Regions from separate parts of the Metabacillus sp. 113a genome, predicted to be linked through region 2. Evidence: a T-box and tRNA genes for the amino acid it is inferred to sense, from the RefSeq annotation. Region 2 holds a T-box; the other regions hold tRNA genes.
What was found. A T-box is a leader RNA that pairs with one kind of tRNA and senses whether it is charged. The one in region 2 lies ahead of tyrS (tyrosine--tRNA ligase), so its partner is inferred to be a tRNA-Tyr.
Positions count from the first base shown of each region.

Region 1 (2,243 bases), on a different contig from region 2:
AGCAATAGCAAGGGATCCAACCCATATAACCTGACTTTTTTTCATTTGAGACACCCATCTTCCATAGTAGAATTCAATGTAATTGGTAATGAAGCATAGAAATGAATAAAGTGGTCAGCCTCATTACAGCATTCCATAATATTGGAACAATTATAGTATTCAATGCATTACCCAGATACCCTTTTAGAGATTTACTATTAGTTGGGAGATCCAATATGATATGGCAATTACTTAGGGGGGAGTTTGCGGAAAATCTGAATTATTTAAAAAACAAAGACATAAAACAGATTCAAAAAAATTTATCCCTCTTACAGGAAATTTTTTAAACCTTTTATCTGAAGATGACCAAAAAAGTTTGATGAATAACCAGCATGTATTATGGATTCACACATTTTAAAGATATTCAGTATAGTCCGGACCACACGAAAAAACCGTTCCCCACACTGTGAGAAACGGTTGATATTTCGGTAGTATTCACGTTTGTTTACAGATTAATAAACTGAAAATGATACCGGTGGCCGGGGTCGAACCGGCACTCCAGAGGAACACGATTTTGAGTCGTGCGCGTCTGCCAATTCCGCCACACCGGCATACTGTTTGGAGGCGGCACCCGGATTCGAACCGGGGGTAAAGGAGTTGCAGTCCTCTGCCTTTCCTCTTGGCTATGCCGCCAAACATTATGGAGCGGAAGACGGGATTCGAACCCGCGACCCCCACCTTGGCAAGGTGGTGTTCTACCACTGAACTACTTCCGCCTTATTGTTCCCTGTATGTCATTCTATGCAAAAGGATTTAAAACTTTCCTGAAAAGAAAAAATGGCTGGGCTAGCTGGATTCGAACCAACGCATGACGGAGTCAAAGTCCGTTGCCTTACCGCTTGGCTATAGCCCACCTATGTATGTACTCACGATGCAGATTTATTATACAGCAGCCAATATTCAAATACAAAAATATGGGGCGACTGATGGGAATCGAACCCACGAATGTCGGAACCACAATCCGATGCGTTAACCACTTCGCCACAACCGCCACATTATCAAATTATATTGGCAGGGGCAGTAGGAATCGAACCCACACCGGAGGTTTTGGAGACCTCTGTTCTACCGTTAAACTATGCCCCTATAAATGGTGGAGGGGGGCAGATTCGAACTGCCGAACCCTAAGGAGCGGATTTACAGTCCGCCGCGTTTAGCCACTTCGCTACCCCTCCACTACAGTGAAGACAGTGCCGGCAAGAGGACTTGAACCCCCAACCTACTGATTACAAGTCAGTTGCTCTACCAATTGAGCTACACCGGCATAATTATATTAGTTATAAATGGTGGCTTGGGACGGAATCGAACCGCCGACACATGGATTTTCAGTCCATTGCTCTACCGACTGAGCTACCAAGCCATTTTTGGCCTTTCACTAAGCTTCTCGCTTATTGAAACCCTCTTACATTTTACTTAGGTTTGATTAAAAAATCAAATGGCGGTCCGGACGGGACTCGAACCCGCGACCTCCTGCGTGACAGGCAGGCATTCTAACCAACTGAACTACCGGACCATTTTGGTTGCGGGGACAGGATTTGAACCTGCGACCTTCGGGTTATGAGCCCGACGAGCTACCAGACTGCTCCACCCCGCGATAATAAAAAGTATTAAGTTTAGCTATGCTCATTGCCTGTAGACTGTCCTCGCCTCGGGAAGCAAATGCATGAAGCGTCTCGGCGAGTACAACTCGATGCCTATTCGTGGAAGCTGCGCTCGTTGCTCCACCCCGCGATAATAAAATAAATAATTATGGTGGAGGATGACGGGATCGAACCGCCGACCCTCTGCTTGTAAGGCAGATGCTCTCCCAGCTGAGCTAATCCTCCATATAGTTTCGGCTTGCGATGAGCGGCGCATTGCGTTGTCGCTTTCAGTCGTTCGCATCCTCACGCACTCATGTGCGCTCCGGGGCTCTCTCCTTCGGCTCCTAGCACTGCTTGCTCCTCTCAACCCTCTTACTTTCACTTTGTTGGGTGATGGTTTCGGCTTGCGATGAGCGGCGCATTGCGTTGTCGCTTTCAGTCGTTCGCATCCTCACGCACTCATGTGCGCTCCGGGGCTCTCTCCTTCGGCTCCTAGCACTGCTTGCACCTCCCAACCCTCTTACTTTCACTTTGTTGGGTGATGGTTTCGGCTTGCGATGAGCGGCGCATTGCGCTTCTATTCTAGCCGTTCACTTTAAGTGCTGCCTATTTGTTTGAAATCGG
Region 1 is NZ_JBNILJ010000025.1:22,608-24,850, forward strand. Features, by position in the region: gene ACQCVE_RS18990 (DUF6241 domain-containing protein) at 1-45, opposite strand, end outside; tRNA gene ACQCVE_RS18995 (tRNA-Leu) at 510-590, opposite strand; tRNA gene ACQCVE_RS19000 (tRNA-Cys) at 599-672, opposite strand; tRNA gene ACQCVE_RS19005 (tRNA-Gly) at 681-755, opposite strand; tRNA gene ACQCVE_RS19010 (tRNA-Gln) at 818-892, opposite strand; tRNA gene ACQCVE_RS19015 (tRNA-His) at 955-1,030, opposite strand; tRNA gene ACQCVE_RS19020 (tRNA-Trp) at 1,049-1,122, opposite strand; tRNA gene ACQCVE_RS19025 (tRNA-Tyr) at 1,128-1,211, opposite strand; tRNA gene ACQCVE_RS19030 (tRNA-Thr) at 1,228-1,300, opposite strand; tRNA gene ACQCVE_RS19035 (tRNA-Phe) at 1,321-1,396, opposite strand; tRNA gene ACQCVE_RS19040 (tRNA-Asp) at 1,473-1,549, opposite strand; tRNA gene ACQCVE_RS19045 (tRNA-Met) at 1,554-1,630, opposite strand; tRNA gene ACQCVE_RS19050 (tRNA-Val) at 1,787-1,862, opposite strand.
Region 1: it encodes a tRNA-Tyr, which carries the amino acid that the T-box ahead of tyrS (tyrosine--tRNA ligase) is inferred to sense. The anticodon was not compared.

Region 2 (2,243 bases):
TGGTTCCCATACTAAAAAGGCTGATCCCGCAGCAAAGCGGAACCAGCCTTTTCAGTCTAGAATTGGATCATTGTATATTTCTTCTTCCCTCTTCGGATAATCGTAAATTCGTCATCTATCCTGTCCTCAGCCTGCAGAACGTAATCAAGCTCCTGTTTTCGTTCTCCGTTTATATAAACAGCACCGTTGGTAATATCCTCCCGTGCCTGTCTTTTCGAAGGAGAAATGCCGGCTTCCACGAGCAGTTCGACCAGACCGGTCTCCTTGCTGCTTGCCTGATGAGCAGGTACATCCTTAAAGCCCTGTTTGATTTCCTCTCCGCTTAATGCTTTAATGTCCCCGCTGAACAAAGCCTTAGAGATACGGATGGATTGATTGAGCGCTTCCTCTCCGTGTACCATTGCAGTTACTTCCTCGGCCAGGCGTTTCTGAGCCGTTCTCTTCTCCGGAGCTTCCTGTACTTCCTTCTCAAGAGTATTGATTTCTTCATGGGACAGGAAAGTGAAGTATTTTAAGTATTTTACTACATCCCGGTCATCTGCATTAATCCAGAATTGGTAGAACTCATAAGGGGAAGTTTTTTCGCGGTCAAGCCACACCGCTCCGCCCTCCGTTTTCCCGAATTTCGTTCCATCCGCCTTTGTTACGAGCGGAATGGTCAGTCCGAATGCTTTTGCATCCCCATCGGTTTTACGGATCAGTTCAAGACCTGCTGTGATGTTTCCCCATTGGTCACTTCCGCCAATTTGAAGCTTGCAGCCTTCGTTTTGGTATAGGTTAAGGAAATCGTAGGATTGAAGAATCATGTAGCTGAATTCTGTGAAAGAAATACCGGATTCGATTCTTGTTTTCACAGAATCCTTTGCCAGCATGTAATTCACACCGAAATATTTGCCTACATCCCGCAGGAATTCAATAATGTCCATTTTTCCAAGCCAGTCGAAATTGTTAGCAAGGACAGCCGGATTTTTTTCAGCTTTAAAATCAAGGAATCTGGATAGCTGATCTTTGATCCGATGTGACCAGAGCTGAACGATGTCTTCCGTATTGAGTGTTCTTTCTGCTTTTTTCCCGCTTGGATCTCCAATCAGGCCCGTACCGCCTCCAACCAGCGCTATTGGATGATGTCCTGCCTCCTGAAATCTTTTTAATGTAAGAATGGGAAGCATATGGCCGATGTGCAGGCTGTCCGCAGTCGGATCGAATCCAGAGTACAGCTTGATGGATTCTTTATTCAATGCCTCTTCCAATCCGGCTTCATCTGTTATCTGGCTTATAAGCCCTCTAAATGTTAAATCCTGCAATAAATTGTTCATGGTTATACTCCTTTGCCTTTTGATAGAAAATAAAAAAGCCCCTTCATTTTAAAAATGAAGGGACGAATCACGTCGCGGTACCACCCTACTTAAGAATGGTTCACTAAACAGCCATTCTTCGCTTTAACAGATAACGGCCGGGGCCGTCTTCCGCTGCATAATGCAGCTTCAGATGCTCATGGATTGTAATTCACAGCCTGTTTGTGTGCTGATTCTCACCGGCCATCAGCTCTCTGCTACAGGGAAACAGCTGTTACTGTCATCCAATCGTCGCTCACTATTCATATATTGATTTTTACCACATTCAATACCTTCATGTCAAATTCAATTTTCCGACAATAGATTCCAATTTTCAGTTAATTTTATGATATACTATCTATGCTTCAGGGGGGAGGATTATAATGGAAAAATGGATAAAGAAATTAATTGGGGATTCTTCTACACGCCCTCTTTTGGTAAAAAAACTTAGAATCGCCTACGGTGTTATGTGGAATATAGCCTTAATAGCCATTATTGCATGCAGTTCATTCGTTGTGTTTGCCGGCAGTGCAGGTGCAGGCTATTTTGCTTCCCTTGTAAAAAACGAAGAAATACTGAGTTACGATGAAATGAAAAAAGATATTTATAATTATGAAGAAACAACGGAAGTATATTTTGACAACCAGGAGCTGATCGGCAAACTCCGTTCCGATTTGTCCAGAACAAAAGTAGCGCTTGATGAAGTATCTCCGCATTTGATAAATGCCATCATTTCTACAGAAGATGAATTTTTCTATGAGCATGACGGGGTTGTTCCGAAAGCCATTTTCAGAGCCCTTTTTCAGGAATTTACGAATGCCCCCACACAAAGTGGAGGAAGCACTCTGACCCAGCAGCTAATTAAAAACCAGATCTTAACAAATGAAGTTTCCTTTGACCGAAAGGCAA
Region 2 is NZ_JBNILJ010000003.1:222,749-224,991, forward strand. Features, by position in the region: gene tyrS (tyrosine--tRNA ligase) at 57-1,316, opposite strand; T-box leader at 1,372-1,596, opposite strand; gene ACQCVE_RS07330 (transglycosylase domain-containing protein) at 1,718-2,243, shown strand, end outside.

Region 3 (2,243 bases), on a different contig from region 2:
AGACGTATCCGCTGTATTTAAATCTCCATGAGCGTCATACCAGATAACGCCCAGATTTTGATAATTTTTTGCTAAGCCGGCCAGGGTCCCAATGGCAATGCTATGGTCACCGCCAAGGACCAAAGGAAACGACCCTGCTTTAATTGTTTCATCAACCTTTGATGCTAAAAGCTCACTTGCTTCTGATACCGCTTTCAAATTTTTCAAATTATATAGAGGTTCTTCCAATTCTTTTTCCCGTTTCCCAATGTTGATATCTCCACTGTCTTCGATGATATAGTGAAGGTGCTCAAGCCTTTCCGTAATCCCCGCATAGCGGATCGCGCTCGGACCCATGTCAACACCCCGGCGGGTCTGACCTAAATCCATCGGCACCCCGATAATATTGATTTTCTTTGCAGCCATGTGGTTTCCTCCTTTTCCCTCTGTGCTTCTATTCTACCTAGAAGGAGGCAGGTGACTCAACTCGACAATTTCATGTATAAAAATACAGATAATTCAAACTAAAACTGTAAAAGAAAACACAAAAAAAGCCTTACACCAAGTGGAAGACATTAATGGTTAAAGTATTGGTGGAGCCTAGCGGGATCGAACCGCTGACCTCCTGCGTGCAAGGCAGGCGCTCTCCCAGCTGAGCTAAGGCCCCCTAAGGGTAATGGAGCGGAAGACGGGATTCGAACCCGCGACCCCCACCTTGGCAAGGTGGTGTTCTACCACTGAACTACTTCCGCTAGTTCAAAAGGCAGGTCTCCGGAAAATAAATGCGGGTGAAGGGAGTCGAACCCCCACGCCCGAAGGCGCCAGATCCTAAGTCTGGTGCGTCTGCCAATTCCGCCACACCCGCATACAAAAATAAAAATGGTGAGCCATGAAGGACTCGAACCTTCGACCCTCTGATTAAAAGTCAGATGCTCTACCGACTGAGCTAATGGCTCGGATGGCTGGGCTAGCTGGATTCGAACCAACGCATGACGGAGTCAAAGTCCGTTGCCTTACCGCTTGGCTATAGCCCAATAATTTAGATACTCATCCTATCTTAACATGTCCAAACCATGAGGTTTTAAACCTGTCATGAAGAAAAATGGTGGAGGGGGGCAGATTCGAACTGCCGAACCCTAAGGAGCGGATTTACAGTCCGCCGCGTTTAGCCACTTCGCTACCCCTCCGTATGATTGAAAGACAGTGCCGGCAAGAGGACTTGAACCCCCAACCTACTGATTACAAGTCAGTTGCTCTACCAATTGAGCTACACCGGCGCAAATTAAAAAACAGCAAACAAAATATAGAATGGTGGAGGATGACGGGATCGAACCGCCGACCCTCTGCTTGTAAGGCAGATGCTCTCCCAGCTGAGCTAATCCTCCATATAGTTTCGGCTTGTGATGAGCGGCGCATTGCGTTGTCGCTTTCAGTCGTTCGCATCCTCACGCACTCATGTGCGCTCCGGGGCTCTCTCCTTCGGCTCCTAGCACTGCTTGCTCCTCCCAACCCTCTTACTTTCACTTTGTTGGGTGGTGGTTTCGGCTTGTGATGAGCGGCGCATTGCGTTGTCGTCTTCACTCGTTCACATCCTCATGCACGAATGTGCACTCCGGTGTTCACTCCTACGACTCCTAGCACTGCTTGCTCCTCCCAACCCTCTTACGTTCACTTTGTTGGGTGGTGATTTCGGCTTGCGATGAGCGGCGCATTGCGTTGTCGCTTTCAGTCGTTCGCATCCTCACGCACTCATGTGCGCTCCGGGGCTCTCTCCTTCGGCTCCTAGCACTGCTTGCTCCTCCCAACCCTCTTACTTTCACTTTGTTGGGTGGTGGTTTCGGCTTGTGATGAGCGGCGCATTGCGTTGTCGTCTTCACTCGTTCACATCCTCATGCACGAATGTGCACTCCGGTGTTCACTCCTTCAACTTCCGCATAGCTTGTCCGTATGTAAATGGTGACCCGTACGGGATTCGAACCCGTGTTACCGCCGTGAAAGGGCGGTGTCTTAACCGCTTGACCAACGGGCCGCATACATTAAGTAAGCTTCCAACCGGGCTCGAACCGGTGACCTCTTCCTTACCATGGAAGCACTCTACCTACTGAGCTATGGAAGCATGGCTCCGCAGGCAGGACTCGAACCTGCGACCGATCGGTTAACAGCCGATAGCTCTACCACTGAGCTACTGCGGAACAATATAACCTGGCAACATCCTACTCTCGCAGGGGGAAACCCCCAACTACCATCGGCGCTGAAGAGCTTAA
Region 3 is NZ_JBNILJ010000029.1:14,666-16,908, forward strand. Features, by position in the region: gene rocF (arginase) at 1-405, opposite strand, end outside; tRNA gene ACQCVE_RS19435 (tRNA-Ala) at 571-646, opposite strand; tRNA gene ACQCVE_RS19440 (tRNA-Gly) at 657-731, opposite strand; tRNA gene ACQCVE_RS19445 (tRNA-Leu) at 763-844, opposite strand; tRNA gene ACQCVE_RS19450 (tRNA-Lys) at 860-935, opposite strand; tRNA gene ACQCVE_RS19455 (tRNA-Gln) at 939-1,013, opposite strand; tRNA gene ACQCVE_RS19460 (tRNA-Tyr) at 1,083-1,166, opposite strand; tRNA gene ACQCVE_RS19465 (tRNA-Thr) at 1,184-1,256, opposite strand; tRNA gene ACQCVE_RS19470 (tRNA-Val) at 1,289-1,364, opposite strand; tRNA gene ACQCVE_RS19475 (tRNA-Glu) at 1,934-2,008, opposite strand; tRNA gene ACQCVE_RS19480 (tRNA-Thr) at 2,023-2,095, opposite strand; tRNA gene ACQCVE_RS19485 (tRNA-Asn) at 2,097-2,171, opposite strand; rRNA gene rrf (5S ribosomal RNA) at 2,180-2,243, opposite strand, start outside.
Region 3: it encodes a tRNA-Tyr, which carries the amino acid that the T-box ahead of tyrS (tyrosine--tRNA ligase) is inferred to sense. The anticodon was not compared.